DNA from 4 places in the Pseudomonas sp. M30-35 genome. Region 2 is predicted to be linked to each of the others. Evidence: predicted binding sites of a transcription regulator. Region 2 holds the regulator's gene; each other region holds the start of a gene.
What was found. Region 2 encodes sigma-54, which starts transcription at its own class of promoters, with help from an activator protein. Its sites were predicted from a motif close to ANTGGCATNNANNTTGCTNT; they were not measured.
Positions count from the first base shown of each region.

Region 1: flgB (flagellar basal body rod protein FlgB) is a predicted target of sigma-54. The motif match lies at 2,980-2,999, and genes of this name have one in related genera.
Region 3: B9K09_RS10450 (CmpA/NrtA family ABC transporter substrate-binding protein) is a predicted target of sigma-54. The motif match lies at 5,286-5,305, and genes of this name have one in related genera.
Region 4: B9K09_RS14885 (flagellar hook-length control protein FliK) is a predicted target of sigma-54. The motif match lies at 5,248-5,267, and genes of this name have one in related genera.

Region 1 covers NZ_CP020892.1:3,251,732-3,259,553, reverse strand. Annotated here, with positions in the region: gene flgA (flagellar basal body P-ring formation chaperone FlgA) at 1-95, opposite strand, end outside; gene B9K09_RS15035 (chemotaxis protein CheV) at 168-1,103, shown strand; gene cheR (protein-glutamate O-methyltransferase CheR) at 1,252-2,079, shown strand; gene B9K09_RS15025 (bacteriohemerythrin) at 2,276-2,740, shown strand; gene flgB (flagellar basal body rod protein FlgB) at 3,047-3,454, shown strand; gene flgC (flagellar basal body rod protein FlgC) at 3,469-3,912, shown strand; gene flgD (flagellar hook assembly protein FlgD) at 3,934-4,611, shown strand; gene flgE (flagellar hook protein FlgE) at 4,656-5,963, shown strand; gene B9K09_RS15000 (flagellar basal body rod protein FlgF) at 6,161-6,901, shown strand; gene flgG (flagellar basal-body rod protein FlgG) at 6,948-7,733, shown strand; gene flgH (flagellar basal body L-ring protein FlgH) at 7,795-7,822, shown strand, end outside.
Region 2 covers NZ_CP020892.1:3,877,998-3,885,819, forward strand. Annotated here, with positions in the region: gene lptC (LPS export ABC transporter periplasmic protein LptC) at 1-342, shown strand, start outside; gene lptA (lipopolysaccharide transport periplasmic protein LptA) at 329-865, shown strand; gene lptB (LPS export ABC transporter ATP-binding protein) at 869-1,594, shown strand; gene B9K09_RS17955 (RNA polymerase factor sigma-54) at 1,729-3,243, shown strand; gene hpf (ribosome hibernation-promoting factor, HPF/YfiA family) at 3,432-3,740, shown strand; gene ptsN (PTS IIA-like nitrogen regulatory protein PtsN) at 3,756-4,220, shown strand; gene rapZ (RNase adapter RapZ) at 4,237-5,094, shown strand; gene B9K09_RS17975 (HPr family phosphocarrier protein) at 5,107-5,379, shown strand; gene pmbA (metalloprotease PmbA) at 5,471-6,817, opposite strand; gene yjgA (ribosome biogenesis factor YjgA) at 6,926-7,444, shown strand; gene tldD (metalloprotease TldD) at 7,525-7,822, opposite strand, start outside.
Region 3 covers NZ_CP020892.1:2,242,947-2,250,768, forward strand. Annotated here, with positions in the region: gene B9K09_RS10430 (thioesterase family protein) at 463-903, opposite strand; gene B9K09_RS10435 (polysaccharide lyase family 7 protein) at 1,010-1,699, opposite strand; gene B9K09_RS10440 (ABC transporter ATP-binding protein) at 1,862-2,656, opposite strand; gene B9K09_RS10445 (ABC transporter permease) at 2,673-3,662, opposite strand; gene B9K09_RS10450 (CmpA/NrtA family ABC transporter substrate-binding protein) at 3,762-5,150, opposite strand; gene B9K09_RS10460 (transcriptional regulator) at 5,576-5,890, opposite strand; gene B9K09_RS10465 (hypothetical protein) at 6,089-6,481, shown strand; gene alaC (alanine transaminase) at 6,555-7,787, opposite strand.
Region 4 covers NZ_CP020892.1:3,226,596-3,234,417, reverse strand. Annotated here, with positions in the region: gene fliF (flagellar basal-body MS-ring/collar protein FliF) at 1-1,056, shown strand, start outside; gene fliG (flagellar motor switch protein FliG) at 1,049-2,065, shown strand; gene fliH (flagellar assembly protein FliH) at 2,072-2,878, shown strand; gene fliI (flagellar protein export ATPase FliI) at 2,868-4,235, shown strand; gene fliJ (flagellar export protein FliJ) at 4,232-4,681, shown strand; gene B9K09_RS14890 (Hpt domain-containing protein) at 4,788-5,138, shown strand; gene B9K09_RS14885 (flagellar hook-length control protein FliK) at 5,303-6,583, shown strand; gene fliL (flagellar basal body-associated protein FliL) at 6,800-7,318, shown strand; gene fliM (flagellar motor switch protein FliM) at 7,332-7,822, shown strand, end outside.

The DNA of each region.
Region 1 (7,822 bases), 630 kb from region 2:
GAGCTGAAGCAGGCGGCTGCAGGTATTAATAAAGCCAGAATCAGTTGGTGGCTTTTTGCCCACATATGTCGATAAAACGTCGTTTCTACGGTCATATATATTAGCGTGCAAGGCCCGTGCCGCCTGCTAACTTCAGTTTTACGGGCGCTTAAATAAGGAGTATGGGCATGGTTAGTGTCATGGACTCGGTGAATCAACGCACTCAGTTGGTCGGCCAAAACCGTTTAGAGCTGCTGTTGTTTCGCCTTGATGGCAAACAGTTGTATGGGATTAACGTATTCAAGGTCAAAGAGGTGCTGCAGTGCCCGCGCCTGACCGTAATGCCCAAGTCCAGTTCTGTGGTGCGTGGAGTCGCCAATATCCGCGGCGGAACCATTCCGATTATTGATCTGTCCCTGGCGACGGGCTGCAAGCCACTGGCTGATTTGCAAAATAGCTTTGTGATCATCACTGAGTACAACACCAAGACTCAGGGTTTTTTGGTGAGCGCAGTTGAGCGCATTGTTAACATGAACTGGGAAGAGATCCTGCCGCCGCCAAAGGGTACGGGGCGTGATCATTACCTGACGGCGGTGACCTATCTTGATCAGCAAATGGTTGAGATCATCGATGTAGAAAAGGTTCTGGCTGAAGTTTCACCCACCTCTGAAGCGATATCTGAGGGTGTGGTGGATGCGGCTACTCATGGTAAAGCGGTTAAACAGCATGTGTTGATTGTTGATGACTCATCAGTGGCGCGTAAGCAGGTGTTACGTTGCTTGCAAGCCGTTGGTGTGGAAGTGACGACGCTGAATGATGGGCGTGAAGCGCTGGATTATTTGCGCAAGATGGCTGATGAAGGGCGTCGCCCGGCCGATGAGTTGCTGATGATTATTTCTGACATTGAAATGCCAGAAATGGATGGCTATACATTGACCACTGCTATTCGCAGTGATGCGCGGATGCAGGGATTGCACCTGTTGCTACACACTTCATTGTCGGGTGTATTCAACCAAGCGATGGTCAAAAAGGTCGGTGCGGATGATTTTCTCGCCAAATTCCGGCCCGATGATTTAGCCTCAAGAGTGGTTGAGCGAATCAACGCGGTTGATCGTGGCGAGTAAGCTGCGCCAACCCATGCGACAAATGGCTGGATAACCAAAGGGTTTAGCTGTGTCTTTAAGCTGTGATGGTGCATCAGATGCTGCCTAGAATGTTTATATTCGGTGGGTGTCTCATAGACCAACACTATTATTTTGCGGGGCAGTGCGAGTGACGTCAGGAAATTTGGATTTTGAACAGTTCCGGAGCTTCCTCGAAAAAGCCTGCGGGATTTTGCTAGGCACCAATAAACAGTATCTGGTTTCCAGTCGGCTTAATAAGTTGATGGAACAGAACAGTATCAAGACGCTCGGTGAGTTGGTGCAGCGTATGCAGGCCATGCCGCGCAGCGGCTTGCGTGAGCAAGTGGTCGATGCCATGACCACCAACGAAACCCTGTGGTTTCGTGATACCTATCCCTTTGAAGTGATGAAAAAGCGTGTGTTGCCTGAATTACTCAAGGCTAACGCGGGGCAGCGTTTGCGTATCTGGTCGGCAGCTTGTTCGTCAGGGCAAGAGCCTTATTCGCTGTCGATGACAATTGATGAGTTCGAGAAGAGCAATATCGGGCAGTTGCGCGGTGGTGCGCAAATCGTCGCCACAGACCTGTCACCGACGATGCTGGCCAACTGTAAATCAGGTGAGTACGACAGTCTGGCAATTGGTCGTGGCCTCTCACAAGAACGTTTGCAGCGCTACTTTGAGCCGAAGGCGCCGGGACGCTGGGTGGTCAAGGCACCGATCAAAAGCCGTGTCGAATTTCGTCCGCTAAATCTGCTGGAAAGCTACGCCGGCTTGGGAAAGTTTGATGTGGTGTTCTGTCGTAACGTGCTGATCTACTTTTCAGCTGAAGTGAAGAAAGACATTCTCACGCGTATCCATGCGACCTTGAAGCCGGGCGGATATTTGTTCCTGGGCGCTTCCGAGGCGCTCAATGCACTGCCGGACCTGTATCAGATGGTGCAATGCAGTCCGGGCATCATTTATAAAGTCAAATAAGCCTTGTGTGGATCACTGCAAGCAGCAGGCCCAGAGCCTGCTGTTTACATAGGATTGTGCAAGCGTCTGCCTGCCTGCTCCTTAGTGCCCGGATAATGGTAACTGGCTTGATTCAAGTCAGTCCCTGGCGCACGTACTGTCGATAAAGTTGCCCAGCGCTCGAACCTACTCGAGTGAACGCTTAAGGACTGGGTTAATGGAATTACTTGTTTGGCAAAGTGACCTCAACACCGGAATCGAGGTCATCGACAATCAGCATCGACGGATTGTCGATATGATCAACTTGCTGATCTTGGCGCAAAAGCAGGGGCATAGCCGCAGCGAAGTCGGTGGCGTGCTTAATGATCTGGTTGATTACACGCTCTCGCACTTTGCCTTTGAAGAGTCGCTGCTGGAAGAGTCCGGCTACAGTTTTACCCGTCCACACAAGCGTGTGCATGAGGTGTTCATTGGCAAGGTTAATGAGTACAACACTCGCTTCAAGGCAGGCGAGGATATAACCACTGAGTTGATCGGTTTGTTGTCGCGCTGGCTGTTCAACCACATCCGCAATGACGACGCCGCTTATGCCAAGGTGGTTATCGACAACATGAACCGGATTACTCAGGACACGCAACCTGCGGGCTGGTTGTCGCGTTCAATGCGCAAGTTTTTTGGCTAATCTCAGCGGCGCAGCATCTTCTTATGAGCCAATTGCGCTCAACGTCTAACCACAGATAATTGCTTGGCCATTTGGTAATGGCGTGAGGGCGCCAGGCATTTATCTGCCTCCAGTTTGAGCGGCAAGTGCGGGGCGGGTAAATAGGCAGAGGCATTGCCGCAAGCGGAAATCCATTGCCGCTTTAGTCTTTTTACTCAATAGGTTTTATCATAAGTCATTGTATTTAAACGGTTAAATATATTGGCACAGGGTTTGCTTTGTTGCTTGCACGGAAAACTGCTTCGGCAAACGGCAAAGGTACAAACCATGAGTATCAGCTTCGCAAGCGCACTCGGCATTCACCAACAAGCACTGAGCTTTCGCGCTCAGCGTGCAGAAGTGTTGGCCAATAACATGGTGAACGCAGACACGCCTAACTACAAAGCGCGTGATCTGGATTTCGCCTCAGTGCTTGCCGAGCAAAATGCCAAGACTCAGGGCGGCACCTTTAGCCTGAACCGCACCAATGCACATCACATCAGTGCTGAAGGTCTGGCCAGCGCTGAGGCTGAGCTTAAGTATCGAACTCCGATGAGCCCTTCGCTTGATCAGAACACAGTCGATACCCAGCTAGAACAGTCGAATTACGCGCAAAACGCCGTCGACTTTCAGGCCAGCTTCACCTTACTCAATAGCAAATTCAAAGGGCTGGTCAGCGCCCTGCGCGGCGACTAACGGAGACTGATGCCATGTCACTAACCAGTGTATTCAATATTGCCGGGTCCGGTATGAGCGCGCAAAGCACGCGTCTCAACACCATCTCCAGCAACATCGCCAACGCCGAGTCTGTGTCTTCCAACATTGACCAGACTTACCGCGCTCGCCACCCGGTTTTCGCCACTGTGTTTAATCAGGCCCAGGGTTCTGATGGCGGCTCCTTGTTTGCTGAGCAAGATGCAGCTGGCAGCGGTGTTCAGGTGCTCGGCATTGTTGAGGATCAAAGTTCGCTGATGCCACGTTACGAGCCTAACCATCCGGCCGCGGACGAGAGCGGTTATGTGTACTACCCCAACGTCAATGTGGTTGAAGAAATGGCTGACATGATCTCTGCCAGCCGGGCCTTCCAGACCAACGTTGAAATGATGAATACCGCTAAACAAATGTTACAGAAGGTGCTGACCCTGGGTCAGTAAGCCATCAATGAGGAACGCTAAATGAGCGTTGATAGCACCAGTGGCGTTGGCAGTTCGGTCCTTGATCAGCTGCAAATTAACTCGTCCAGTACCGGTACAGATAAAGAGCTTGGTAAAGACGAGTTCTTGAATCTGTTGGTCGCCCAATTGAATAACCAGAACCCACTGGAGCCGCAAGGTAACGGCGAGTTCATCGCGCAATTGGCACAGTTCAGTACGGTAGACGGTATTCAGCAGTTGAACGGTAGCGTCGATACATTGCTGTCGGGTTATCAGTCATCGCAGGCCTTGCAGGCTTCGTCGCTGGTTGGGCGCAAAGTTATTATTCCGACTGACACTGCGGTAGTGGATACCAGTGAGAGCTTCAAGGCCAGCCTGGTTCTGCCGACCAGCAGTAGCAACGTCTACGTCAATGTTAAAGACAGCGCCGGGTCAGTGGTTGGCCGAGTCAACCTGGGTGAGCAGGAAGCAGGCAACATCAGCTTCATCTGGGATGGCAAGGATTCAAGCGGCAATCTTATGCCGCCGGGCACTTACACCTTTGAGGCGGAAGCGACCTACGCGGGTGAAACCAAGGGTCTTTACACCATGCTTCCGGCCAACGTTGACAGTGTCACTTTGGGCGGCAGCGAACTCATGCTGAATTTGGCAGGGCTGGGCAGTGTGCCGCTCTCGCAGGTTCAGGTCATCGGTCAATAATCATCACGATTTAATGGCCGGCTGTTCCGGCAAAGGAGTTTTCCATGGCGTTCAATATCGGGCTTAGCGGTCTGCGCGCAGCGACCAGCGATCTCAACGTTACGGGTAATAACATCGCCAACGCAGGCACGACCGGCTTTAAACAGTCGCGGGCGGAGTTTGCTGACGTGTATGCGGCTTCGGTGCTTGGCTCCGGCAAGAACGCCCAAGGTAGCGGGGTGTTGCTCAGTGACGTTTCGCAACAATTCAATCAGGGCAACGTCAACTACACGCAGAACTCATTGGATTTGGCGATTAACGGTAACGGCTTTTTCCGCACCAGCAACAATGGTGATATCAGCTACACCCGTGCCGGTTATTTCGGTACTGACCGCGCTGGCAATATCGTCAATAACTTCGGCTACAAGCTGCAAGGCTATGCGGTGGATGGCAACGGCAATCTGCAAAACGGCATCATCTCTGATCTTAAAGTTGAGACGGCCAGCCAGGCACCGAAGCCGACGAGTACCATTACTCAGCCTTTCAACCTGAACTCGACCAACGAAGTGCCGACGACAACGCCGTTTGATCCGAATGATCCAACCACATTTAACTCGTCGACCTCGGTCAATATCTTCGACTCGCAGGGCAACTCACACGCATTTACTCAGTATTACATCAAAACCGGTGCTAATACCTGGCAGATGAATGTGTTGGTCGATGGGCGCAACCCGGCGGACCCGACATCGACCGACCCGTACACGGCCAACCTGACCTTTAATGCGGCAGGCCAGTTGGATACCGCAGCGATGACATCGGCAGATTTCACTGTGGCTGCAAATGGTACGTTGAATATGACCAACTGGGTTCCCGCCGCATCCGATGGTGGTACGCCTCCGGTCTGGAGTGGTAACGGTGCAACGGCTAGTGCGACTGGGGTTAATTTTGACTTCCGTGGCACGACCCAGTATTCGAGTTTGTTTGCGGTGAATAGTGTTGACCAAAACGGTTACACCACGGGTGAGCTGGCGGGCCTTGAGATTGATGACACCGGTGTGATTTTTGCGCGCTACACCAACGGCCAGTCGAAGGTGCAGGGGCAAGTGGTGTTGGCCAACTTTGCCAATATGCAAGGTCTGACGCCGGTGGGTAAAACGGCATGGGTGCAGTCATTTGAATCGGGTGAGCCGGTGATCGGCACGCCAAGCAGCGGCACCTTGGGTGCTTTGCAGTCGGGAGCGCTGGAAGACTCAAACGTCGAACTGTCTGACCAGTTGGTTAACTTGATCGTTGCGCAGCGCAATTATCAGGCGAATGCAAAAACCATCGAGACTGAAAGTGCGGTGACCCAGACCATTATCAACCTGCGTTGATCCAGCTGGCCGACATGGCTTTGCCGTTCGCGGCAAAGTCTCGCCGTTCGCTCTATTAAAAAGCTCCTTTTGGAGCTTTTTTGTTTTATAAAATCTAATTTTATCAATGGTTTACGGTTAATTTTCGAGTGTGGCACAGGCTTTGCAATATTGCCTGTATAGAGCACAAGGCAGCACGCCTATCTCGGAGAGTTACCATGGATAAAATGCTTTACGTCGCCATGACTGGCGCTCAGAACAACACGCTGGCACAGCGCGCGCACGCCAACAACTTGGCGAATATTTCAACCAGCGGCTTTCGCCGTGACTTTGAGCAGGCGCGGGCTATTTCATCATTCGGTGATGTGTATCCGTCGCGCGTTTATGCAATGAGTGAGCGTCCAGGTACTGACTTTACTCCGGGCTCCATGCAGGAAACAGGACGCGACCTTGACGTTGCAATCGGCGGTCATGGCTGGCTTGCCGTGCAGGCGCCCGATGGCAGCGAAGCTTATGTGCGTACTGCCAGCTTGAATGTCGACGCGCTAGGCGTGCTGCGCACTGGCAATGGTTTGCCGGTTATGGGCAATGCCGGGCCAGTTGCCGTGCCGCCAGAGCAGGGGATCGATATCGGTCAGGACGGCACCATCAGTATTCGTGCATTGGGTGAGGCGCCAAATGTGCTGGCAGAGGTTGATCGACTGAAGCTGGTTAACCCGGACCCTAAGCAGTTGGAGAAGGGCACCGACGGCATGATGCGTCTCAAGAGTGGCCAGCGAGTGCAGGCCGATGCGAGCGTGCGACTGACTTCGGGTTTTCTCGAATCAAGCAACGTCAACGCGGTGGAAGAGATGACCGCGATCATGTCGTTGTCCCGCCAATTCGAGCTGCAAGTAAAGATGATGCGCACCGCCGAAGACAATGCGTCGGCAATGGCGCGGGTTTTGCAACTTAGCTAATTATCAGTACGCGGCGACGTGAAAACGTCACCCGAGGAGAACCAATATGATTCCGGCACTGTGGGTCAGCAAAACCGGTTTGTCCGCTCAGGACATGAACCTGACCACTATTTCCAACAACCTGGCCAACGTTTCGACGACGGGTTTCAAACGCGATCGCGCTGAATTTGAGGATCTGCTTTATCAGATCCGTCGTCAGCCAGGCGGCCAGTCGAGCCAAGACAGTGAGCTGCCTTCAGGTTTGCAGCTGGGTACCGGTGTGAGAATTGTTGGCACTCAGAAGATCTTCACCGCTGGCAGCTTGCAGACTACCGAGCAGCCGCTGGATATGGCGATCAACGGCCGTGGTTTCTTCCAGGTGTTGATGCCGGACGGCACGGTGTCCTACACCCGTGACGGTAGCTTCCACCTGGATTCCGATGGCCAGGTTGTGACCTCCAATGGCTTTCCGTTGGAGCCCGCCATGGTGCTGCCCAACGAAGTTAAAACCTTCACCGTGGGTGAGGACGGCACGGTTTCGGTAACCACCGCCGGTAATCCTCAGCCGCAAGTTATCGGCAACTTGCAGACCGCTGACTTTATTAACCCTGCGGGTCTTGAAGCCATCGGCAGCAACCTGTTTCTTGAGACCGCTTCCAGCGGCGCTCCACAAGTGGGTACACCTGGTTTGAATGGCTTGGGTACGACTTTGCAAAACACCTTGGAAAACTCCAACGTCAGCGTGGTTGAAGAGTTGGTGAATATGATCACCACTCAACGCGCCTACGAGATGAACTCCAAAGTCATCTCAACCGCTGACCAAATGTTGTCCTTTATTACTCAGAATCTTTGATGGTTTTGGCCAGGCTGTTAGCTGGCCTTTGCGTTAACTGTTACACCGCGAGGGTGGATTTATGAACCGGCTAATTATTGTTTCCTTAC
Region 2 (7,822 bases):
TCAGATATCTCCTATCTGACGCAACCTGATCTGCTGCTATACCGCGGAACAGAGCTGCCGTGGCATGTGCAAAGTGAAAAAGGTGAAGTTTCGCCTGGCGGTAAAGAGGTCGAACTGATTGATAAGGTCCGCGTAAAGCGCACCGATGCAAAAGGTCGCCCAACCCTGCTTACAACCAGTCGCTTGACCGTAATTCCCGATAAGGAATATGCGCAGACCCAGCAAGCCGTTAGAATCGACGCAGCCAATGGGGTGACCACGGCGCAAGGAATGAAAGCGTATTTAAATGACGGCAGGATGCTCTTGCTGTCCAACGTAAGAGGCCAGCATGAGGTTCGTTAAAACCCTCCCCCTTCTGCTCTGCTTGGGTGCAGCGCTAGGAAGCGCTCACACTTGGGCTTTGCCCACTGACCGCGATCAGCCGATCCGCGTACAAGCAGACAGTGCAGAGCTCGACGACAAGCAAGGTGTTGCAGTTTATCGCGGCGATGTCGTTATCACTCAAGGCACCATGATAATCACCGGCGACACCGTCACTATTACGCAAAATGCCAAAGGCGAAATCGACGTATTTACCTCCGTCGGCCGCCCTGCATACTATGAGCAGAAACCTGCTGCCGACAAAGAGATCGTCAAAGCCTACGGCCTGACCATCCAATACTTTGCCGCTAACGAGCGCATCGTGTTGATTGACCAAGCCAAGGTCATCCAAGAGGGTAATACCTTCGAGGGCGAGAAGATTGTCTATGATACTCAGCGCCAAATCGTTAATGCTGGCCGCGCCAATGGTAGCAAAGTGACCACGCCGCGCCCGCGTATCGACATGGTGATTCAACCGAAGAACAAACCCACCCAAGGGCAGTAATTAATGGCTACATTGAAAGCCCAACACCTGGCGAAAAGCTACAAAAGCCGCCAGGTTGTCCGTGACGTTAGCCTGAGCATTGATAGCGGCCAAATCGTCGGCCTGCTTGGCCCTAACGGTGCAGGTAAAACCACCTGCTTCTACATGATTGTGGGCTTAGTCCAGGCTGACCAGGGACGCATTCTGATTGACAACCTAGACGTCAGCCACCAGCCAATGCACGGCCGCGCGCGCGCAGGCATTGGTTACCTGCCGCAAGAGGCATCAATTTTTCGCAAGCTCAGCGTTGCCGACAACATCATGGCAATCCTTGAGACGCGCAAAGAGCTCAACCGTGCTGGCCGCGAAGCTGAATTGGAGAACCTGCTTGAGGAGTTCCATATTCACCACATTCGTGACAACTTGGGCATGAGTCTTTCCGGCGGCGAGCGGCGCCGCGTTGAAATCGCCCGCGCCTTGGCAACTGCACCGAAATTCATCTTGCTCGATGAGCCATTTGCCGGTGTTGACCCGATTTCTGTTGGCGATATCAAGCAAATCATTCACCACTTAAAAGCCAAAGGCATCGGCGTGCTGATCACCGACCACAACGTGCGCGAAACGCTTGATATCTGCGAAACAGCTTATATCGTCAGCGATGGCCAGCTCATTGCGGAAGGCGACGCAGAGGCGATTCTCGCCAACCAGACAGTTAAAGAAGTCTACTTGGGTCATGAATTCCGTCTTTAACTGCGGTTTTTATCAACCGATAAGCCTCAATATCTAGGCAAAGCACTGCAGTTCAGGCATATAATTTGCTTCCTTGAGGCGCCCCAGGTGCCCTGTAGTAGATTGCGCAGAGACGCAGGTAAATAAGGTCTGCAATGAAACCATCGCTAGTCCTGAAGATGGGCCAGCAGCTGACGATGACTCCTCAGCTGCAACAAGCCATTCGTTTGCTCCAACTGTCGACCTTGGATCTTCAACAAGAAATCCAGGAGGCACTGGAGTCGAACCCAATGCTCGAACGCCAAGAAGAAGGCGAAGATTTCGATAACTCGGACCCTATGGCCGACGGAGCCGAAACCGCTACGGTTGAGCAGCCCCCGCAACAAGACACCTACCAGGAAACCAGCTTCCAAGACGCCCCACAAACCGTGGACAACCTGGAAGATGGCGAGTGGAATGAACGCATTCCCAACGAATTGCCCGTTGATACCGCCTGGGAAGATATCTACCAGACCAGCGCCAGCAGCCTGCCGAGCAGTAGCGACGATGACGAGTGGGACTTCACCACACGCACCTCCACCGGTGAAAGCCTACAGAGCCATATGCTCTGGCAGCTCAACCTGTCGCCGATGTCGGATAAGGATCGCTTGATCGCGGTCACCCTGATCGACTGTATCAACGTTCAAGGCTACCTCGAAGAAACCCTCGAAGAGATTCTTGAAGCCTTTGACCCTGAACTGGATATCGAGCTGGACGAAATTGAAGCCGTCCTGCACCGCATTCAACAGTTCGAGCCTTCAGGTATTGCCGCACGCGATCTACGCGAGTGCCTGACATTACAACTGCGCCAACTGCCCGCCAAGACGCCCTGGCTAACCGAAGCCCAGCGCCTCGCCAATGATTACCTTGACCTGCTTGGCAGTCGTGACTACAGCCAGCTCATGCGCCGCATGAAGCTCAAAGAAGACGACCTGCGTCAAGTTATCGAACTAATCCAGAGTCTCAACCCTCGCCCCGGCTCGCAGATCGAATCGAGTGAGCCTGAGTACGTGGTTCCTGATGTCATTGTGCGCAAACACAACGAGCGCTGGCTGGTAGAGCTCAATCAGGAAGCCATGCCTCGACTACGGGTGAATGCGCAGTACGCAGGCTTTGTACGCCGCGCCGACTCCAGCGCTGACAACACCTTTATGCGCAATCAACTACAGGAAGCCCGCTGGTTTATAAAAAGCCTGCAGAGCCGCAACGAAACACTGATGAAAGTCGCGACCCAGATTGTTGAGCACCAGCGCGGCTTCTTCGACTATGGTGACGAGGCCATGAAGCCTCTGGTGCTGCACGACATCGCCGAAGCGGTGGGCATGCACGAGTCGACAATCTCGCGCGTTACCACGCAAAAATTTATGCACACTCCGCGTGGCATTTACGAGTTGAAATATTTCTTCTCCAGCCATGTAAGCACCTCCGAAGGCGGAGAATGCTCATCTACAGCGATCCGCGCGATTATCAAAAAACTGGTTGCAGCGGAAAATGCAAAAAAGCCATTGAGTGACAGCAAGATCGCTGGTTTACTGGAGGCACAAGGCATTCAAGTAGCTCGCCGCACCGTTGCTAAATACCGTGAGTCCCTCGGTATCGCGCCTTCAAGTGAACGCAAGCGATTGATGTAGCAGTTGATGAACAGGAAAATTGTCTCAAGCAATATCGAACTGACGCCCTCTTGGATAAATGCAGCCATACTGCAAATATTCAGAGCGTGAAATGCCAGACTCGATGACTGAGTTTTTTCCGCGCCAAAGTGTTCCGGCGGCAGGCAAAACAGCCTGTCTCTTACACACGGCAACAAGGAGAATGCGGTATGCAAGTCAACATCAGTGGACACCAGCTAGATGTGACCGACGCCCTGCGTGACTACATCGACGAAAAACTCAGTCGACTAGAACGCCACTTCGACAAGATTACTAATGTGCAAGTCATTATGGAGGTCGAGAAGCTCAAGCAGAAAATCGAAGCCACCTTACACATTGCAGGCGGCGAAATAGTTGCTAATGCCGAGCATGATGATATGTATGCAGCAATCGATTTACTGACCGACAAACTCGACAGACAACTTATCAAGCACAAGGAAAAGCAGCTCGACCGTCAACAGGGCGCAATGGCCCGTTGATATCGCCCAACTCCTATGATCCGACTTGAAAATATCCTGACCCCCGGCCGTTCCTTGATGAACGTGCCGGGTGGCAGTAAAAAACGTGTTCTCGAACAGATTGCCAACTTGGTTGCGCGCGAACTGCCCGACCTCGATGGACAAGACATCTTCGAGAGCCTGATTGCCCGCGAGAAACTCGGGTCCACCGGTTTTGGCAATGGCATTGCCATTCCGCACTGCCGCCTGCCTGCTTGCAACGCGCCAATCAGTGCCTTGCTCAGACTAGAATCACCTGTAGATTTCGACGCGATCGATGGCGCACCGGTAGATTTGCTATTCGTACTGCTGGTTCCTGAAGCAGCAACGGACGAGCACTTGGAGCTACTTCGCCAAATCGCTAGCATGCTTGATCGCAGCGATGTCCGCGAACGTCTGCGCCAAGCGCAAAGCAATGACGCCCTGTATCAGGTTGTTGTCGACATACAGAACAACAGCTAAATGGCAGAGAATCTACATGCGCTTGATTATTGTCAGCGGTCGTTCTGGATCAGGTAAAAGTACGGCGCTTGATGTACTTGAAGACAACGGCTTTTACTGCATCGATAACTTGCCAGCCAGCTTGTTGCCACAGCTAGCTGAGCGAGCATTTCAGCAGGAAGATTCAGTTCGCCCAAATGTTGCTGTGTCCATTGACGCACGCAACTTGCCAAGCGACTTGAACATGTTTCCAGAGCTGCTTGAGCAAGTGCGGGCGCGCAATGTTCAATGCGACCTGCTGTATCTGGATGCAAACGAAGAAACCCTGCTCAAACGCTTCTCCGAAACACGTCGGCGCCATCCGCTGACCAACGACAACCGCTCGTTGGCAGAAGCCATTACCGATGAAGCTCTACTACTGGAGCCTATCATCGACCTGGCCGACTTGAAGATCGACACCACTCACCTCAATCTCTACCAGCTACGCGATACCCTCGCCCTGCGCTTGCTCAACAAGCCAGACCCAGGCACTGCATTTCTGGTTGAGTCGTTTGGCTTCAAACGCGGCATGCCAGTAGATGCGGACGTGGTGTTTGATGTGCGTTGCCTGCCCAACCCATACTGGCGTCCCGAGTTGCGCAACTTTTCTGGCCTGGAACAACCCGTCTCTGACTATTTAGACAACCAGGCGGATGTTCAGGAGATGTATCAAGACATCCATGCTTACCTGAGCAAATGGCTGCCACGCTTCGCTGCCAGCAATCGTGCCTATGTCACTGTCGCTATTGGCTGCACAGGCGGTCATCATCGCTCGGTGTATATCGCCAACCGGTTGGGCAAAGCCCTCAAAGCTCAGTTCAAAAACGTCCAGACTCGCCACCGCGACCTCAATTAAGGAATCGCCGCGATGCCCGCCTGTGAAGTAACCATTATCAACAAGCTAGGCTTGCATGCGCGGGCAGCGGCTAAATTTGTCGGCGTTGCCACACGCTACCCTTGCAGCATTAAAGTCGGCCGCACCCCGCAAAGTCTGGTTGACGGTAAAAGCATCATGTCGGTCATGATGCTCGCAGCCGGCAAAGGCTCCACAGTTCACCTGTTAACTGAAGGTGAACAAGACGAGCAAGCGCTGGAAGCAATCATCGAACTGATCAACAACTTCTTTGATGAGGGCGAGTAGCGCTCTGAGCCAATACTTGAGCTATCAAAAGGCTCGCAAGATGAAAAAAGGGAGCAATTAAGCTCCCTTTTTAGTGCTTAGCTATTGGTTATCAGCTACCTGCAACAGTCATACGCTCAATCAAGACAGAGCCGGTACGAATACTGCTGCGCAGCTCCAGATCATTACCAACAGCAACAATCTGCTTGAACATATCGCGCATATTGCCAGCAATGGTGACTTCCTGAACCGGAAATTGGATCTCGCCGTTTTCGATCCAGTAACCGCCAGCGCCGCGAGAGTAATCACCGGTCACCATGTTCAGGCCGTGCCCCATTAGCTCAGTCACCAGCAGGCCACGCCCCATGCGCTTGATCAGTGCTTGCTGATCTTCAGCGCCATGGGTAACAAACAGATTATGTACGCCGCCCGCGTTAGCGGTGCTTGGCATGCCTAATTTTCGCCCGGAATAAGTACCCAGCACATAAGACAGCAACTCGCCGTTTTCAACAAAGGATTTGGCGTAGGTTGCCAAGCCGTCACCATCGAATGCCGCACTGGCCATTGCCCGTGGAATATGCGGACGCTCATCGAGGCTTAACCACTCAGGGAAAAGCTGCTGACCGATTGTGCCTTCCAGGAATGAGGATTTACGGTAAATACTGCCGCCCGAGATCGCACCCAAGAAACTGCTGAACAGGCCTGTGGCCAACTCAGCAGCAAACAATACCGGCACTTCACAGGTAGGCACTGGCCGGGCACCAAGACGGCTCACAGCGCGCATGGCTGCACGTGCACCAATATCTTCGGGGCTGGTCAGCAACTCACCCTGCCGATTAACGTCATACCAATAGTCACGCTGCATAAGGCCGTTATCCTCGGCGATCATCACGCAGCTCAAACTGTGCCGGGTACTCGCATAACCACCGACGAATCCATTGCTATTACCATAGACCCTGCACCCCTGATGCGTGCTCAAGGAAGTGCCATCGGCGTTTTTGATACGTTTGTCGGCGTCGAATGCAGCAGCTTCGCAGCGTAGAGCATGCTCAATCGACTGCTCTGGAGTTATCGACCACGCATGGTATAGATCCAGATCAGGTAGATCTCGTGCCATCAGTGCAGCGTCTGCAAGGCCCGCACTTTCATCTTCCGAGGCGTGTTTGGCAATCGCCAGCGCTGCCGCAACCGTTTCACGAATAGCCGCATCCCCTGTCGCCGAGGTACTTGCTGAACCTTTCCGCTGACCGAGATAGAGGGTGATGCCAAAGCCTTGATCGCGATTGAACTCAACAGTTTCAACTTCACGCTGACGCACTGTAGTCGACAAACCTTGCTCAACAGAGACCGCGACTTCACAGGCACTGGCACCCTGCCTTTTGGCTTCAGCGATAATCTGCTCCACCTGAGCCTGTAACTGCGGGACCATTTGTGGGCCGACAACTTCTACTGAACTCATACCTACTCCTGAAAATATTTTCGCTGTGAGCTGCACCCTGTCGGGCCCAACCGCTTACAACTAAGAACTAACTGCTATCATGACGGCGTTTTCCACTGGATCGCCCCCATGTCTGAATACCTTGACGACTTCTCCGAAGAGAAAAGCAAAACCCAGGTCAAACGCGAGCTGCATGCATTGCAAGACCTCGGTCAACGTCTGGCTGCTCTAAAGCCTGACCTGCTAAACAAATTACCACTCACCGAAGAGCTGCGTACTGCGCTGGCTGAAGCCTCTCGGCACACAGCTAATTCGGCGAAAAAACGTCACGCCCAGTTTATCGGCCGGTTAATGCGCGATCAGGACACTGATGCGATTCTGACCCTACTCGATCAACTTGACGCCTCAACCCGTCAATACAACGAACGCTTCCACGCCCTTGAGCGTTGGCGCGACCGTTTACTTAACGGCAACGACGAAACCCTTGAAAGCTTCGTCAGTGAATACCCTGAAGCCGATCGCCAACACTTACGTCAGCTAATTCGCCAAGGCCAACATGAAGCAGCGCAAAACAAAGCGCCAGCGGCCTCGCGTAAAATCTTCAAATACATCCGTGAGCTAGACGAGAGCAAACGCGGCCTGCGTTAACCCTCGAAAGCCCACACCTAGAAACTGCAAAGAGACCCACTTCCCCGTAGGTGATTGGTGTGTCTTTGCAGTTTCTTGCGTTAACTACCTGTACCGCCGACGGTAATTGCATCTATTTTCAAAGTTGGCTGACCCACACCCACCGGAACCGACTGGCCATCTTTGCCGCAGGTGCCGACACCGCTGTCCAGCGCCAGATCATTGCCCACCATCGACACCTTGCTCATGGCCTCTGGGCCATTCCCGATCAAGGTTGCCCCCTTGACTGGCGCAGTAATTTTGCCGTCTTCAATCAAATAGGCTTCGCTGGTTGAGAAGACAAACTTGCCGCTGGTGATGTCGACCTGTCCGCCACCGAGGTTGGCGCAGTAGATCCCC
Region 3 (7,822 bases), 1.6 Mb from region 2:
ATTTTTTGCACTGCTTTAAAGCGCCTTGCTCGCTTGCAGTGCGTACAAAGTAGGCTGATTCATTTTTCGATATGGGTCAGGAAGCCACACCGCTGGCCAGGTAGCTGAGCAGTTTTTGGTTGTTGCGTGACGCTGCTTAAACTTTATTTGTATCGCTTTTGTGTAGACACATAACGCTGTTTGAGTGCTGTAGCGCCGTATGCGAAGTCGTGTTTTGTAGTGGTTGTTTAAGCGAGGCGTGGGTTGGAATGGGCAGTGCGAGTAGAGCGATGGCGAGAAAATTGGTGGTTAGCCCAGCGAAGCGGGTATGGCTCGATGTGATCGGCATTACTGTTCCCCCTACTTTTATAATGGAGCGCTTAAAGCATCTAATGCATAAAAGCGAAGCAGAGGATTAGTATTGAGTGTCACTTTCTGCAACGCCTTTTTACGTTGCATTATGTTTATGCATTGAATGTGCCGTTATATCCAGTTAACCCGTGGAAACTTATCGCTGAATGCGCCAGGCATTTGCGCCACCTGACTTGTTTTATAGTTGAAGAATACAAAACCTGACTTGGCCATTGCGATTAAGCTTTGATCTGCTGGACGCGTGATGCGAAAAGTAATATCGCCACCGTATTTGTTGAAGTCCATAACCCCGACTTCAAACAGTAGCTGATCGCGTGCATGGGCCTCTGCGCGGTAGGTGGTTGCTAAGTCAGTGACGATGATGCCGACACCTTCCTCGCTGGCCTCCTCGATACCAAAATCAAATAAGAAGCGGGCACGGGCTTCGGAGATCATTGAGATCATCGAGTCGTTACCAAGGTGATTGGCGGCGTTGATGTCGGTTACGCGCACAGTGAGGTGGGTATTGAAGCAGAATTGATTTTCAGGAAAGGTAAGGGTCAGGCGGGCCATTTAAGTACTCATCAACAGCCACGGCTGTAGTAGGTGTAAGAAAAACCTATTGTACGGCTATGGCTGAGTGATGGGCAGTGTCATCTAAACTGCCCATGACGAATAGCTATTTACGGTGTAGGGTATTGAGCGAGTAGAACGTTACCCGGCCGCCTTCAATTGAATAACCTTCGTTGTCCTGTATATAGGCGCCGGCCTTGTAATACAGCAGTTGCCGGCTCCAGCTGCTGCTGAGTTGTTTATAGAACGAACCATTGTCGCCGCTGCTTTTCACTGTGACGCCCAAACGGCCTGTTGAAGTAATGCGCAGTTGGTAGCTGAAGCGTTCATTCAGGTCAACATTCTCGGCCAGTAAAATGTTGGTGACTGTCGAGCTGCCAGGTTGTGCGCGGTACAGTAACTCAAGCCTTCCAGTGCCATCTTTGTAGCGGTATTGCAGTTTAATCAGCGGGTCATTCTCACTTCCTGGCTGATCCTTACTATGGATTTGACCCACAATAACTTTATTTTTGCTCGGCACCACATTGACCGCGAGCACTGCACTTAAATAGTTATCAGCATCTTTGTAATACCAGTTGTGCAGCGTACCGTCGCGGTAGGTTTCCCGTAATTCGCTGCGTGGATAACTGGCATCTTCGGTACGCGAACCTGTAACAGGCACCCAAAATACGACGGTTTGATTACCGTCATTACGAAAGTATTGGCTTGAGTAACCGCTTTGTATACGGGCCGCGCTGATTTCGGTGGGGGTCGGAGGTGTTGGTATCGACAAATTCCAGGTGGAGAGATCAAACACATTAGATCCTTAGAGGGTCGCCGTTCAGTGAACAATTAATTGCCACTGTTCGGCGATCTTCATTGGGCTAGGTTCAACGCACCCGACCAACGGAGCCCAAACCTTTGTTCTAGAGAGCTTGCAGCCATACTATTGATACTAGTCGATGATTGGCAATCTGGGTCAAGCCGCTGGACGATGCTGCTTTTGATACAGGAACTCAAGCACGGCGGCACGGTACTCGTGATAGCGTGAGTCATGGGCCAAGGCCATGCGCTCTCGTGGTCTGGCCAGCTCGACATGAAGAATCTCGCCGACAGTAGCTGAAGGCCCGTTACTCATCATGACAATACGATCAGAGAGCAACACCGCTTCATCAACATCATGGGTGATCATGATAACGGTGTTGCCGAGGTCGGCATGGATCTCCATCAGTGAGTCTTGCAGATGCGCGCGGGTGAGGGCGTCGAGTGCGCCAAAGGGTTCATCCATCAACAGGATTTTCGGCTGCATAGCCAATGCGCGAGCGATACCGATGCGCTGTTTCATGCCGCCAGATATCTCGCTGGGGCGTTTGTCGCGGGCGTGAGTCATGTGTACCAGTGCTAAATTGTGCTCAATCCACTCACGCATCTCAGCTTTGCTTTTGCTGTTTTTAAACACTTGGCGTACAGCCAGTTCGATGTTCTGGTAACAGCTTAACCAAGGCAGCAGGCTGTGGTTCTGAAACACCACCGCTCGTTCCGGGCCGGGCGAGTTGACTTCACGGTTGTCGAGAATCACCCCGCCGGTAGTGGCCTGATACAGCCCGGCAACAATATTCAGCACGGTCGACTTGCCGCAGCCCGAGTGGCCAATCAGAGAAACAAACTCGCCCTTGGCGATTTTCAAGTCAACGTCTTTGAGCGCGCAAAACAGACCTTTATCAGTCGGAAAACTAATGCCAACGCCAGTCAGTTCAAGGTGTGCAGTTTTCATGGAATATCCTCAGTGTTTAGCGCAGATCAGCGTTTTTATCCCAGCTCACATATTTTTGCAGAGCGAGCATTAACCGATCTAAGGCGAAGCCGATCAGGCCAATCACAATCACGGCAACCATTATTCTGCCAAGCGAGTTTGAGCTGCCGTTTTGGAACTCGTCCCAGATGAATTTACCCAGCCCCGGGTTTTGCGCGAGCATTTCAGCGGCGATTAACACCATCCAGCCGGTTGCCAGTGACAACCGCAGGCCTGTGAAAATCATCGGAATGGCGGCCGGTAGAACAATTCGTCGTATGTGGCTCAGTGGCGACAAGCTGAGCACGCGGCTGACGTTTTGCAGGTCTTTATCCAGATTCGCCACGCCGACAATGGTGTTGATCACCGTTGGCCACAAACAGCACAAGGCAACCGTCACTGCTGAAGTCACAAATGACTTGGCAAACAACGGGTCTGCGCTGGTGTAAACCGCGCTGACAACCATGGTTACCAGCGGCAACCACGCCAGCGGTGATATGGGTTTGAATATCTGGATCAATGGATTGATTGCGTTGTACAACTGTTTGCTGAGGCCGCAGACAATTCCCAGTGGAATGGCAATCAGCGACGCGATGATAAAGCCGGTCATGACCGTATAGAGGCTGGTGATGATTTGTTTGAAGAAGGTTGGTTTGCCGGTGTAAGGGCGGATCTTGACCTCGGCGCTTGGGTTTTTGCTGAGCAGGGCTTCATTACGCACTTCTTGGCGTTGATAGAACGCAGCCTCACGTGTGGCTTCGCGCTGGTGCTCGTCGATCAGATTGCTGAACTGGCTGGCAACTTGAGCGGGGCCCGGAAAGGTTCCCAGGCTGGTATTGATACTGCCGGCAACCATCTGCCAGAACAGTAGAAAAGCAGCCAGGCCAATAATTGGCATGAGCAGATTGGGCAACCAGCGTTTAAAAGCCGCGCTTCGTGCGCTCTTCATGGTCTGGGTAATTTGCTCGGAGATGGCGGGGTTACTCATCAACTAATCCTCGGTGGATATGCATCAGCCGTAACTGATGGCTAAAGCACATTGCGCTTGGTTGTGGCGCAAGAGTTGTCATATGCACAGCGCAGCTCTCTAGAGCACAGAGTCATGCTTCAAGCCAATTTTCATCTGTTCGATATAGGCGTTTGGCTTGCGCCCGTCATAGGTCAAACCATCAATGAACTCGTTCGTTGGGGCGCGAAAGCCGCTTTCATCCGGAGTTGGAAAGTCGCTGGCTTTAGCTTTGCCCTCGGTGATCAACTCGTTTGCAGCCTGGCGATATACAGCGGGTTGATAGACTTGCTTGGCGATGTCGAAATACCAGCTGTCGGGTTTGACGTTGGCGATTTGGCCCCAGCGCCGCATTTGCGTGAGGTACCAGATGGCATCGGAATAGAACGGGTATGTGGCGTGGTAGCGAAAGAACACATTGAAATCTGGCACGCTGCGCTTGTCGCCTTTTTCGTACTCAAAGGTTCCTGTCATCGAATTGGCGATTACTTTGGCATCAGCCCCGACATATTCTGGGCGCGACAGAATTTCCACGGCTTCTTGGCGGTTGGCATTATTGTTTTCATCCAGCCACATGGCTGCACGGATTAGTGCTTTGACCATGCGCTTGTGGGTTTCTGGGTTGGCATCGGCCCATTCTTTAGATACCCCGAGCACTTTCTCCGGGTTGTTTTTCCAGATTTCATAGTCGGTGATTACCGGCACACCGATACCTTTGAACACTGCCTGCTGATTCCAGGGTTCTCCCACGCTGTAGCCGCTGATGGTGCCAGCCTCCATGGTTGAAGGCATCTGCGGCGGCGGGGTTACCGAGAGCAGGGCATCGGCACTCAATGTGCCTGAGATATCGCCTTTGGCTGGTGCGTAGTAACCCGGGTTGATCCCGCCAGCAGCGAGCCAATAACGCAGTTCGTAATTGTGAGTCGACACAGGAAAGACCATGCCCATGTTGAAGGGTTTGCCTTCAGCCTTATATTGCTCAATCACCGGCTTGAGCGCAGCGGCGCTGATGGGATGAACCGGTTTGCCATCTTCCATGGGTATGTTTTTCTTCATCTCGGCCCATACCGCATTTGAAACGGTAATGCCGTTGCCGTTGAGGTCCATGGAAAACGCGGTGACAATCTGCGCCTTGGTGCCAAAGCCGATTGTCGCGCCAAGCGGCTGACCGGCGAGCATGTGTGCACCGTCTAGCTCGCCAGTGATTACCCGGTCGAGCAATACCTTCCAGTTGGCTTGCGCTTCAAGAGTGACGTACAAGCCTTCGTCCTCGAAGTAGCCTTTCTCATAAGCGATTGCCAGCGGCGCCATATCGGTGAGCTTGATAAAACCCAGTTTGAGTTCCGCTTTCTCTGGTTCGGCAGCACTTGCTAAAGGGCTGGTCATTGTTCCGAACAGCAATAATGCTGCGCAGCAGCTACTGGCAAGGGCCTTGTTGAGTAATGAGCGCGGTGGTGTGAAATGGCGCATTGGGATTCCTCAGCTATCAGAAACGAAAAAAGACGTCTTACCTACCCGCAATGAGAATGCGTGCAGCTTTGACGTCTTTGTCTATTTCGTCTCGATCACCGCCGTTGGCGACCCGAAGACGGATGTGATGAGGTTATTGCAAGGCGCTTGCCAGACTGTGGTTTAGACCGCTAACTCATTTTGTTTTGTTAAATTAAATAGATAAAAAACAATTAGTTATTACGTATATTTAATGTCGAATATAGGTAAAGGGGCTGAGTGTAATACAGGCCAATGCAGCCCGGCGTTGGGCCACACTGGTGCGCGGTTATCTGGCAGGACATCCAGCGTGCTCAATAACAGCGCAGGCGCTCAGGTATTTCTCAGGTGCTCACTGGGGGCTTTACCCGGCTGCAAGCAGCGCTGATCAGTTGCTACTAAGCGCTTTAGCTGGCGGGACGTTTGCGCGGTTCTTCGACAAAGTCCTTAAGCCAGCGCAGGACCTCAACAGCCTCCCAGCGAGTGGGGTCGAACATCGCATAGACCAAGCCCTGATACCCGACAACATCGAGCGGGCGGTGATAGCCCGCGCGTTGGAATAGCGCTTCGATTTCTGCGAAGCAGGTGTTGAAGTGGATTCTATTGAAAGGTGTTTTACCTTCGGTGACGATCCCCTCGAGGTGGAGTTCATCAACCGTGGTGCGCACCTTTTCCAGAGGCATTCGGTTAACTGTTTGTTTTAATTGCATTACGTCCAGCATCGTTGCGCTCCTAATCAAGCCTGTGCGGTATCTGACGCAACTTCGTCAGGTTGCGTGAGTAAGGTTAATATAAAAGCACTGTACAAATAAACAGTATTCGGCGATAGTCTTTCCATCGCACTGCAAATTTCATTCATCCGCGATGGCCTGACGGTAACCACGCCCCAGTCCATTGGATACGCAAAGGGGCATCTAACAATGCAACAGATGATGATGACAGTTTTGGTATTGGTCATGCTCAGCGGGTGTGCGCAACCCTCCCTTGAGCAACCAAAAGCTAATGGCACCTATTTGGTTATCGACAATAACGATGCATGGGCTGTGGTTATTTCAGACGGCAAGCGGGTTGCGGAGCACGGCTTGGTTGTTGATGTGATCGGCATGCCAAAGCAGGGCGTTGCCGTCGCCAATAGCTACGTGATCGACACACCCAATTGCGGACGTGTGCAGTGGATGGCGCAACATGATGATGTTGCCGATGGTGCAACCAGCCTGATGGCGCTCAGTTACAACAAACAACTGACGCAGTCGGGCTGCGTGATTGGCGAGGGCTTGAGCAGTGTCTGGACCGTTCTCGACTATTCGAGCTGATCAACATTGATTCGAGGCCCGCTGTAACTGCGCAGCAACATAAGTTGCCGAGCAGTTATCAGCTGGTGGGGCTCTATTTAACGGGTCTAGTAATAGCTGCAGTGGCAGGCAGCAGACCGTCGCTTCTGAACATATGCTTGATGCCACGTAAGGCCTGACGAATACGGTCTTGGTTCTCAATCAGGGCAAAGCGTACGTGGTCATCACCGTAATCGCCAAAACCGATGCCGGGCGATACGCAGACTTTAGCTTCCGCCAGCAGTTTTTTGGCGAACTCCAAAGAGCCTAACTTGGCGTAAGGCTCTGGAATCTTGGCCCAGACGTACATTGACGCTTTAGGGTTCTCAACCATCCAGCCTAGTTCGTGCAGGCCTTTAACCATTAAGTTGCGACGTTGACGGTACTGCTCTGCAATATCACGAACACATTGTTGATCCCCCTCAAGTGCCGCGATGGCAGCCACCTGTAGTGGAGTGAAGGTGCCGTAATCGTGATAGCTCTTGATCCGCGCCAGAGCGTTTACCAGCTCTTTATTGCCAACCATGAAGCCTATCCGCCAGCCTGCCATGTTGTAGCTCTTGGACAGGGTGAAAAACTCCACGGCGACATCTTTGGCGCCGGGAACCTGCATGATAGATGGCGCCTTCCAGCCGTCATAGACGATATCGGCGTAGGCAAGGTCATGCACCACCAGCACATCGTATTGTTTGGCCAGCGCTACCACGCGCTCGAAGAAGTCCAACTCAACACACTGCGCCGTTGGGTTGGATGGAAAGCCCAAAATCATCATCTTTGGCTTGGGGATGGACTCGCGTATAGCGCGCTCCAACTCTGCAAAAAAGTCGACACCAGGCACCAACGGTACCGAACGCACCTGTGCACCGGCCAGTACGGCGCCATAAATATGGATCGGATAGCTGGGGTTTGGCACCAATACCGTATCGCCGTGATCCAGCGTCGCCAGCATCAGGTGGGCCAAACCTTCTTTGGAGCCAATGGTGACGATGGCCTCATCTTCAGGATCGATATCCACTTGGTAGCGGTCGGCATACCAACGTGAAATCGCTCGTCGCAGGCGTGGGATTCCGCGTGAGGTCGAATAACCGTGAGTGTCTTCGCGTTGAGCAACGGTACACAGTTTTTCAACGATATGCGGCGGGGTAGGACCGTCTGGATTGCCCATGCTGAAGTCAATGATGTCTTCGCCGCGGCGGCGAGCAGCCATTTTCAGTTCAGCTGTAATGTTGAAAACATAAGGCGGGAGACGATCGATGCGCGCAAAGCGGCGCTTAGCTTGTTCAGCCATGTAAACCTCGGAGTACGTAAGCGCCCGGAACCGTC
Region 4 (7,822 bases), 650 kb from region 2:
ATGGCTGGCAAGCAGTTCGACTACAGCCGTCGTCTGGAAAGCATGCTGACTCAGCGTGTGCACAATATTCTGCAGCCTGTTTTAGGTTCAGGCCGCTATAAAGCGGAAGTCTCTGCTGACGTTGACTTCAGTGCCGTTGAGTCGACATCAGAGATGTTCAATCCAGACCAACCCGCTCTGCGCAGTGAACAGAAAACGGATGAACAACGCAGCAGCAGCCTGCCGCCGCAAGGCGTGCCGGGCGCGCTGAGCAATCAGCCGCCGGTGCCCGCCAATGCGCCACAGCAAGCTAACGCGCCCGCCGCAGCAGGACCGGCTGGTCCGGTTGCAGCCGGTCAGCCGCTGCTCGACGCCAATGGTCAACAAGTGATGGACCCCGCGACCGGTCAGCCCATGTTGGCGCCGTTCCCTGCGGACAAGCGTCTGCAAGCAACGCGTAACTATGAGCTGGATCGTTCGATTAGTCACACCAAGCAACAGCAAGGTCGTCTGCGTCGGTTATCTGTCGCAGTGGTGGTTGATGATCAAGTCAAGGTTGATCCCGCAACCGGTGAAGCCACCCACATACCCTGGACCAGCGATGAGCTAACGCGCTTTACCCGGTTGGTCCAGGATTCTGTCGGCTTTGACGCCAGCCGTGGCGACAGCGTCAGCGTAATTAATACCCCGTTCACCGCGGTCACTGGCGAAGAAATCGTAGACATTCCGTTCTACACCCAGCCCTGGTTCTGGGATACGGTTAAACAAGTACTGGGCGTGCTGTTTATTCTGGTGTTGGTATTTGGTGTGCTGCGTCCGGTATTGAACAACATCACTGGCGGCGGCAAGAGTCGCGAAATGTCAGTGGCGGGTGGTGCGGGTGGCGATGTAGAGTTGGGTGACATGGCTGGAGGCTTGGCGGCTGATCGGGTTAGCCTTGGCGGCCCGCAAAGCATTTTGCTGCCAAGCCCTAGCGAAGGTTATGACGCGCAGCTCAACGCAATTAAAAGTCTGGTTGCCGAAGATCCGGGCCGGGTTGCCCAAGTAGTTAAAGAGTGGATCAACGACGATGAGTGAAGGTCGCGCGAACGCCAAATTAGATAAGGTCGAGAAGGCCGCAATTCTGCTGCTGTCGTTGGGAGAGACCGACGCTGCGCAGGTGTTGCGTCATCTCGGCCCGAAAGAAGTACAGAAAGTCGGCGTGGCCATGGCTGGCATGCGCAATATCAACCGTGACCAGGTTGAATTGGTGATGGGCGAGTTTGTCGACATTGTCGGTGATCAGACCAGCTTGGGCGTTGGCGCCGATGGCTACATTCGCAAAATGCTCACCCAAGCGCTTGGCGAAGATAAAGCCGGCAACTTGATTGACCGGATTTTACTCGGCGGTAGCACCAGCGGCCTCGACAGCTTGAAGTGGATGGAGCCGCGTGCAGTGGCTGACGTGATTCGTTACGAGCACCCGCAAATCCAGGCAATTGTCGTGGCGTATCTCGACCCGGACCAAGCCGGTGAGGTGCTTAGCCACTTCGACCACAAAGTGCGTCTGGATATCGTGCTGCGCGTGTCTTCGCTGAACACCGTGCAGCCAGCGGCACTTAAAGAATTGAACCTGATTCTGGAGAAACAGTTCTCGGGTAACTCCAACACCAGTCGCGCCAGCCTTGGCGGGATCAAGCGTGCTGCGGATATCATGAACTACCTCGACAGCTCGGTTGAAGGGCAGTTGATGGATTCGATTCGTGAGGTCGATGAAGACTTGTCGACGCAGATCGAAGACCTGATGTTCGTCTTTGATAACCTCGCAGATGTAGATGATCGCGGCATTCAAGCGTTGCTGCGTGAGGTGTCTTCTGATGTGCTGGTGCTGGCGCTGAAAGGTGCTGACGAGGCGATCAAGGAGAAAGTCTTCAAGAACATGTCCAAGCGAGCGGCTGAACTGCTGCGTGACGATCTTGAAGCCAAAGGGCCTGTGCGCGTCAGTGATGTTGAGACTGCGCAGAAAGAAATTCTCACCATCGCCCGCCGCATGGCCGAAGCCGGGGAAATCGTCCTTGGTGGCAAGGGCGGCGAAGAAATGGTTTAAGCCAACATGGCTAAAGAAGTACAGAGCGAGCTTATTCGCGCCGGCGATATCAATGCGCTCGATGTTTGGTCGTTGCCGAGTTTCGATCAGCACGTCGAAACCGCTGAGCACAACTCTACTGAATCTGAACAGCAGGCTGATGCGCATGCAGCATCGGCAAGCGTACCCGCCGACAGCGAAGATGTTGCTCTGGACGAAGTCAAACCGCTGACGCTGGATGAATTGGAAGCGATTCGTCAGGAAGCCTACAACGAAGGCTTATTGACCGGCGAGCGCGACGGTTACCACGCCGGTCAACTCAAGGCCAAGCATGAGGCCGACGCCGCGTTGGCCAGCAAGCTGGAAGGGCTTGAACGGGTAATGAGCCAGCTGTTTGAACCCATTGCCGAGCAGGATCAGCAGATTGAAGCGGCCATGATTGACTTGGTCAGTCGTATCACCCGTGAGGTGATTCAGCGTGAGCTCGATCGTGACTCCAGCCAGATTCGCCAGGTGCTGCGCGAGGCGTTAAAGCTGCTGCCGATTGGTGATGACAACGTGCGGATTCATCTTAACCCGCAAGATTACGACATCATCAAAGCCCTGCGTGACCGCCACGAAGAAAGCTGGCGGATTCTTGAGGATGAGGCACTGCTGCCCGGCGGCTGTCGGGTTGAGTGTGCCAACTGCCGGATTGATGCGACTGTTGAAACACGCATTTCCCAAGCGTTCAAGCAACTATTTGAGCAGCAGCGCGAGCAGGCAGTACATCCGCTTGAGGCCGATATGAATATCCCGCTGGTAACGCCGGAAACACCTGCCAGTGAGACTTGAGCGCGTAAGCTTTGGTAAGCGTCTCAGTGGCTACAGTGAGGCGATCCAGTTACCTGCTGTGCCGGTAGTCGAGGGCCGCTTGCTTCGCGTGGTTGGCTTGACCCTTGAAGCTGAAGGTCTGCGCGCCTCGTTGGGCAGCCGTTGCATGGTGATCAACGAAGGCAGTTATCACCCGCTGCAAGTCGAAGCCGAGGTGATGGGCTTCGCTAATGGCAAAATCTTTCTGATGCCGGTCGGCAGTTTGGCTGGAATTGCTCCGGGGGCGCGGGTTGTGCCGTTACCGGATACCGGGCGTCTGCCGATGGGGATGTCGATGCTTGGCCGCGTACTTGACGGCACCGGTGCGGCTCTGGATGGCAAGGGTCGGATGAAAGCCGAAGATTGGGTGCCGATGGATGGCCCGCAAATCAACCCGATGAAACGCCATCCGATTGATCAACCGCTGGATGTGGGCATTCGCTCAATCAACGGGCTGCTGACAGTGGGGCGTGGCCAGCGCTTGGGGCTGTTTGCCGGTACGGGCGTGGGTAAAAGTGTGCTGCTGGGCATGATGACGCGCTTTACCGAGGCAGAGATTATTGTGGTCGGCCTGATCGGTGAGCGGGGCCGTGAGGTAAAGGAGTTCATCGAGGAGATTCTCGGTGAAGAGGGCATTAAACGCTCAGTGGTGGTGGCTTCGCCCGCTGACGATGCGCCGCTGATGCGCTTACGCGCGGCCACCTATTGCACACGAATCGCCGAATACTTTCGCGACAAGGGTAAGAATGTCCTGCTGCTCATGGATTCCCTGACCCGGTTTGCCCAGGCTCAGCGTGAAATTGCTTTAGCCATCGGTGAGCCGCCAGCCACCAAAGGTTATCCGCCGTCAGTATTCGCCAAGCTGCCAAAGTTGGTCGAACGCGCGGGCAACGCCGAAGAGGGCGGTGGCTCCATAACCGCTTTTTATACCGTGCTGAGCGAAGGTGATGATCAACAGGATCCGATTGCCGATGCCGCACGCGGTGTGCTCGACGGGCACATTGTATTGAGTCGGCGCCTGGCGGAAGAGGGTCACTATCCAGCGATTGATATTGAAGCCTCAGTCAGCCGGGTAATGCCGCAAGTGGTGACCCGTGAACACCAGCAGCAAGCACAGCGGTTTAAACAGCTGTGGTCACGCTATCAGCAAAGCCGTGACTTGATCAGTGTTGGCGCTTATGTGCCAGGTGGCGATGCAGACACTGACTTGGCCATTGCCAAGCGTCCACAAATGGTGGCTTTCTTGCGCCAGGCGCTCGACGAGAGTGTGAGCTTGCAAACCAGCACCTCGCAGCTGGCAACTACGTTCAACCCAACCGTTAACAATGCTCAGGCATGAGTAAGCGCCGTTCACAGCAGTTGGCGCCAGTGGTCGATATGGCTGAGCGCGCTGAGCGCGAAGCTGCCGTGCAACTGGGGCGTGCGCAAGCACAACAGGGGCAGGCAGAGGTCAAACTGGGTGAGCTTGAACGCTATCGCGCCGATTATCAGCAGCAATGGATGACAGAGGGGCAGCGAGGTGTTTCCGGGCAATGGTTGCTTAACTACCAGCGTTTTCTATCACAGCTGGAAACCGCCATTGCTCAGCAGCAGCAAAGCCTTGATTGGCATCGCAGCAACGTCGATAAATTTCGTCAAGCCTGGCAGCAACGTTATGCCCGCCTCGAAGGTCTGCGTAAGTTGATCCAGCGCTACCAGGATGAAGCGCGTCAACTTGAGGATAAGCGTGAGCAAAAAATGCTCGATGAGTTGTCGCAACGGTTGGCGGGGCGCGAGCGGTTTTAAGCGACCGTCTGGATGAAATCGATTAAAAGCATTTGGTCTTCTGCATGGGCGACGTTAGTGTGTGCGCAGGTTTTTTCTGTTGTTGGCGGGTCAGGGAGTGTCACGCGTGGATGCGCATGTAGATAAGGCAGTGATTGCTGGATTAAAGGACTTCATGGGTGACCAGTACCCGGTTTTGCTTGATGCCTATCTGGTCGACTCTGATCAGCGCATAGCACTGGCTGAGCAGGCTATTGCAGAACATGATATGGCCGCTTTGAGTCTGGCTATTCATAGTTTCAAAGGCAGCTGTGGCAACATTGGCGCGCTTGAACTTGCGCGCTTGTGCCTTGAGCTTGAACTCGCAGTTGATCAGCAAAGTCAGCCAATGATTGATGCGGTTTTTACCCAGATTAAAACTGAGCTGGCCGCAGTCAAATCCATTTTTCTACTCGAAATTCAAGCGTCTTCCACCTGAGCCAAACCCTGCGTTTTTGTTGCAGCGGATACGCTGGATAGCCCTGCTAGCGGCTGTTTCCTTGTCTGCTTCGCGTAATTAAAAGCTCTTTTCAAACGTCGCGGGTCAACTTGGCCTGGCTCTTGCTATCTCCCAGTACGAACCAATCCGTATGGAGAGTGCCGATGTCCGGTGCAGCTGACTTACTGCTCAAACCAGCAGTTGATTTAAAGCCCAGGGTTGCGGCGGCCAAGCCTCAAGCAAAACCGGCTGAGCCCCGTGGACGCGAGGCTTCGAGCTTTGCTGAGGTCTACGCCAATGAGCGCCAGGCCAAGTCTGCTGAGCGTGCGCACAGCTCGGCAAAAGCGGCTAATGAGCAAAAAGCCAAGGCGGCGGACGATGCTGAGCCACAGGCCAATGGCGACACTCAAACGCCAGCGGTTGCCGATAGCGGCAATTCCTTGCCGACTGATCCGGCGATGACGCAGGGCGAAGGTGAGGGGCTGGACGCACAGACCGACACGCAGCCATCAACTGAAGAGGGTGACGAGCTGTTTGCTTTGCAGTTGAATGCCGATCAGCTTGAAGGGATGACTGCAGTCACGGCGAACTTCAAGAGTTCGGGGCCGGCGAGCATGACCGATGCCAGTTTTGATGCGGATCTGGATGCCATGAACCAGCTGCCAGCGGTGAAGATGGCGCTTGATATCGGCAAAGCGCAGGCGGCGGCAAATGCCGAGCAGAAATCGCCGGGTGCAGTTGCAGCACAAGCAGCGCTTAACCCCGGCCAGACGTTTGCTAGTGCAATGGGCTCCAAGCTGCAATCAACAGAGAAAACCTTAGCTGGCGAATTCAACCTGACTGATCTAACCGCCGAGGCGCTCGACAGCCTCAAGGAAAGCTCCGCTGATACCCCGCCGGAGAACTTTGTCAGTAAGCTCAATGCGCTGAGTCAGGCGATTACCCAGCAAACGGCACTGACGCCGAAAACCCCTGTTGTGGGTACGCCTATCGCCATGCAGCAAGGTGGCTGGACCGAAGCAGTAGTGGATCGGGTCATGTATCTGTCGAGCCAAAACCTCAAGTCTGCGGAGATTCAGCTTGATCCTGTGGAGTTGGGGCGTTTGGAAGTGCGTATACACATGAACAATGATCAAACTCAGGTTTCCTTTGCCAGTGCCAACGCGGCAGTACGTGACAGCCTTGAAGGCCAGATGCATCGTTTGCGTGAGATGTTTACTCAGCAAGGCATCAACCTGCAGGACGTTACCGTGTCAGACCCAAACCAGGGGCGAGGTTGGCAAGGTCAGGGACAGAATCAACAGCAGGCGGGCAGTGACAGCAATCGTGACGCTTCCGGATCATCACTTGGTGGCGGCCATGACGAGGAATTGTCGATTGCCAATGTCGAGCAGCGGGCAATGACGTATGACATTCCTCGCAGCATGGTCGACTACTACGCATAAGCTGCCCTGAATGCATGTAGCCGTTCCCTAAAAGCTGGGATACCCGGTTAAACTGGGATTACTTCGCCCGACGTTGAAAAGCGTCGGGCGAACTTGTTTATGCAGTTATCAAAAGCTGTTTATGCAGTTATCAAAAGCAATAAAGCTAATCTGGCATAACACTTGCTCGAACAGGCTTTAATAGCAGCTAACCTGAATTTGTGACGGATTATTGGCATGGCGAAGAAAGATAAACCGGAAGACCCCGCAGCCGAGGGCAAGTCGGGCGGTAAGATCAAGGTCATTATTCTGGCCATTGTCGTCCTGTTGCTGGTGATAAGTTTGACGATTGCAGGAACTTGGTTGTTCCTCAGTAAGCAAGATGACAAGCCGCAAGCTGCTGAAACTACGCAAGAGGACGCTGCCCCGGTCAAGCAGGCGGCCATTTACGAAGAGCTGACGCCAGCTTTTGTCGTCAACTTTACCCAAGGCGGGCGCGCTCGCTACATGCAGGTCAGCGTTGCGTTGATGACTCGTGATCAAGCCGCGTTGGATGCCCTTAAAGTACATATGCCGGTGCTGCGTAACCGTTTGGTTATGTTGTTCTCTGGCCAAGACTTCACTAGTTTAGTGACTCCGGTCGGCAAAGAAATGCTGCGCCAACAAGCGACTGCCAGCGTGCAGGAGTTGGCGCAAAAGGAAGTCGGCAAGACCGTAGTCGAACAAGTGTTATTTACTAACCTCGTGTTGCAGTAGTCGGGAGCCATAGATGGCCGTGCAAGACCTGCTTTCCCAGGACGAAATTGATGCCTTGCTGCATGGTGTCGATGACGGAATGGTTGAAACTGAAGACGCTGGGGTTCCAGGTAGCGTCAAACAATATGACCTGACCAGCCAGGACCGCATCGTCCGTGGGCGCATGCCGACGTTGGAAATGATCAACGAGCGCTTTGCCCGCTATACCCGCATCAGTATGTTCAACCTGTTGCGCCGCTCTGCGGATGTTTCAGTGGGCGGCGTCCAGGTGATGAAGTTTGGTGAGTACGTGCACTCGTTGTACGTGCCGACCAGCCTCAACCTGGTGAAGATGAAGCCTTTACGTGGCACCAGCCTGTTTATCCTTGACGCCAAACTGGTGTTCAAGCTGGTCGACAACTTCTTCGGCGGGGATGGTCGTCACGCCAAGATCGAAGGCCGTGAGTTCACTCCAACGGAATTGCGCGTGGTGCGCATGGTGTTGGACCAAGCGTTTGTCGACCT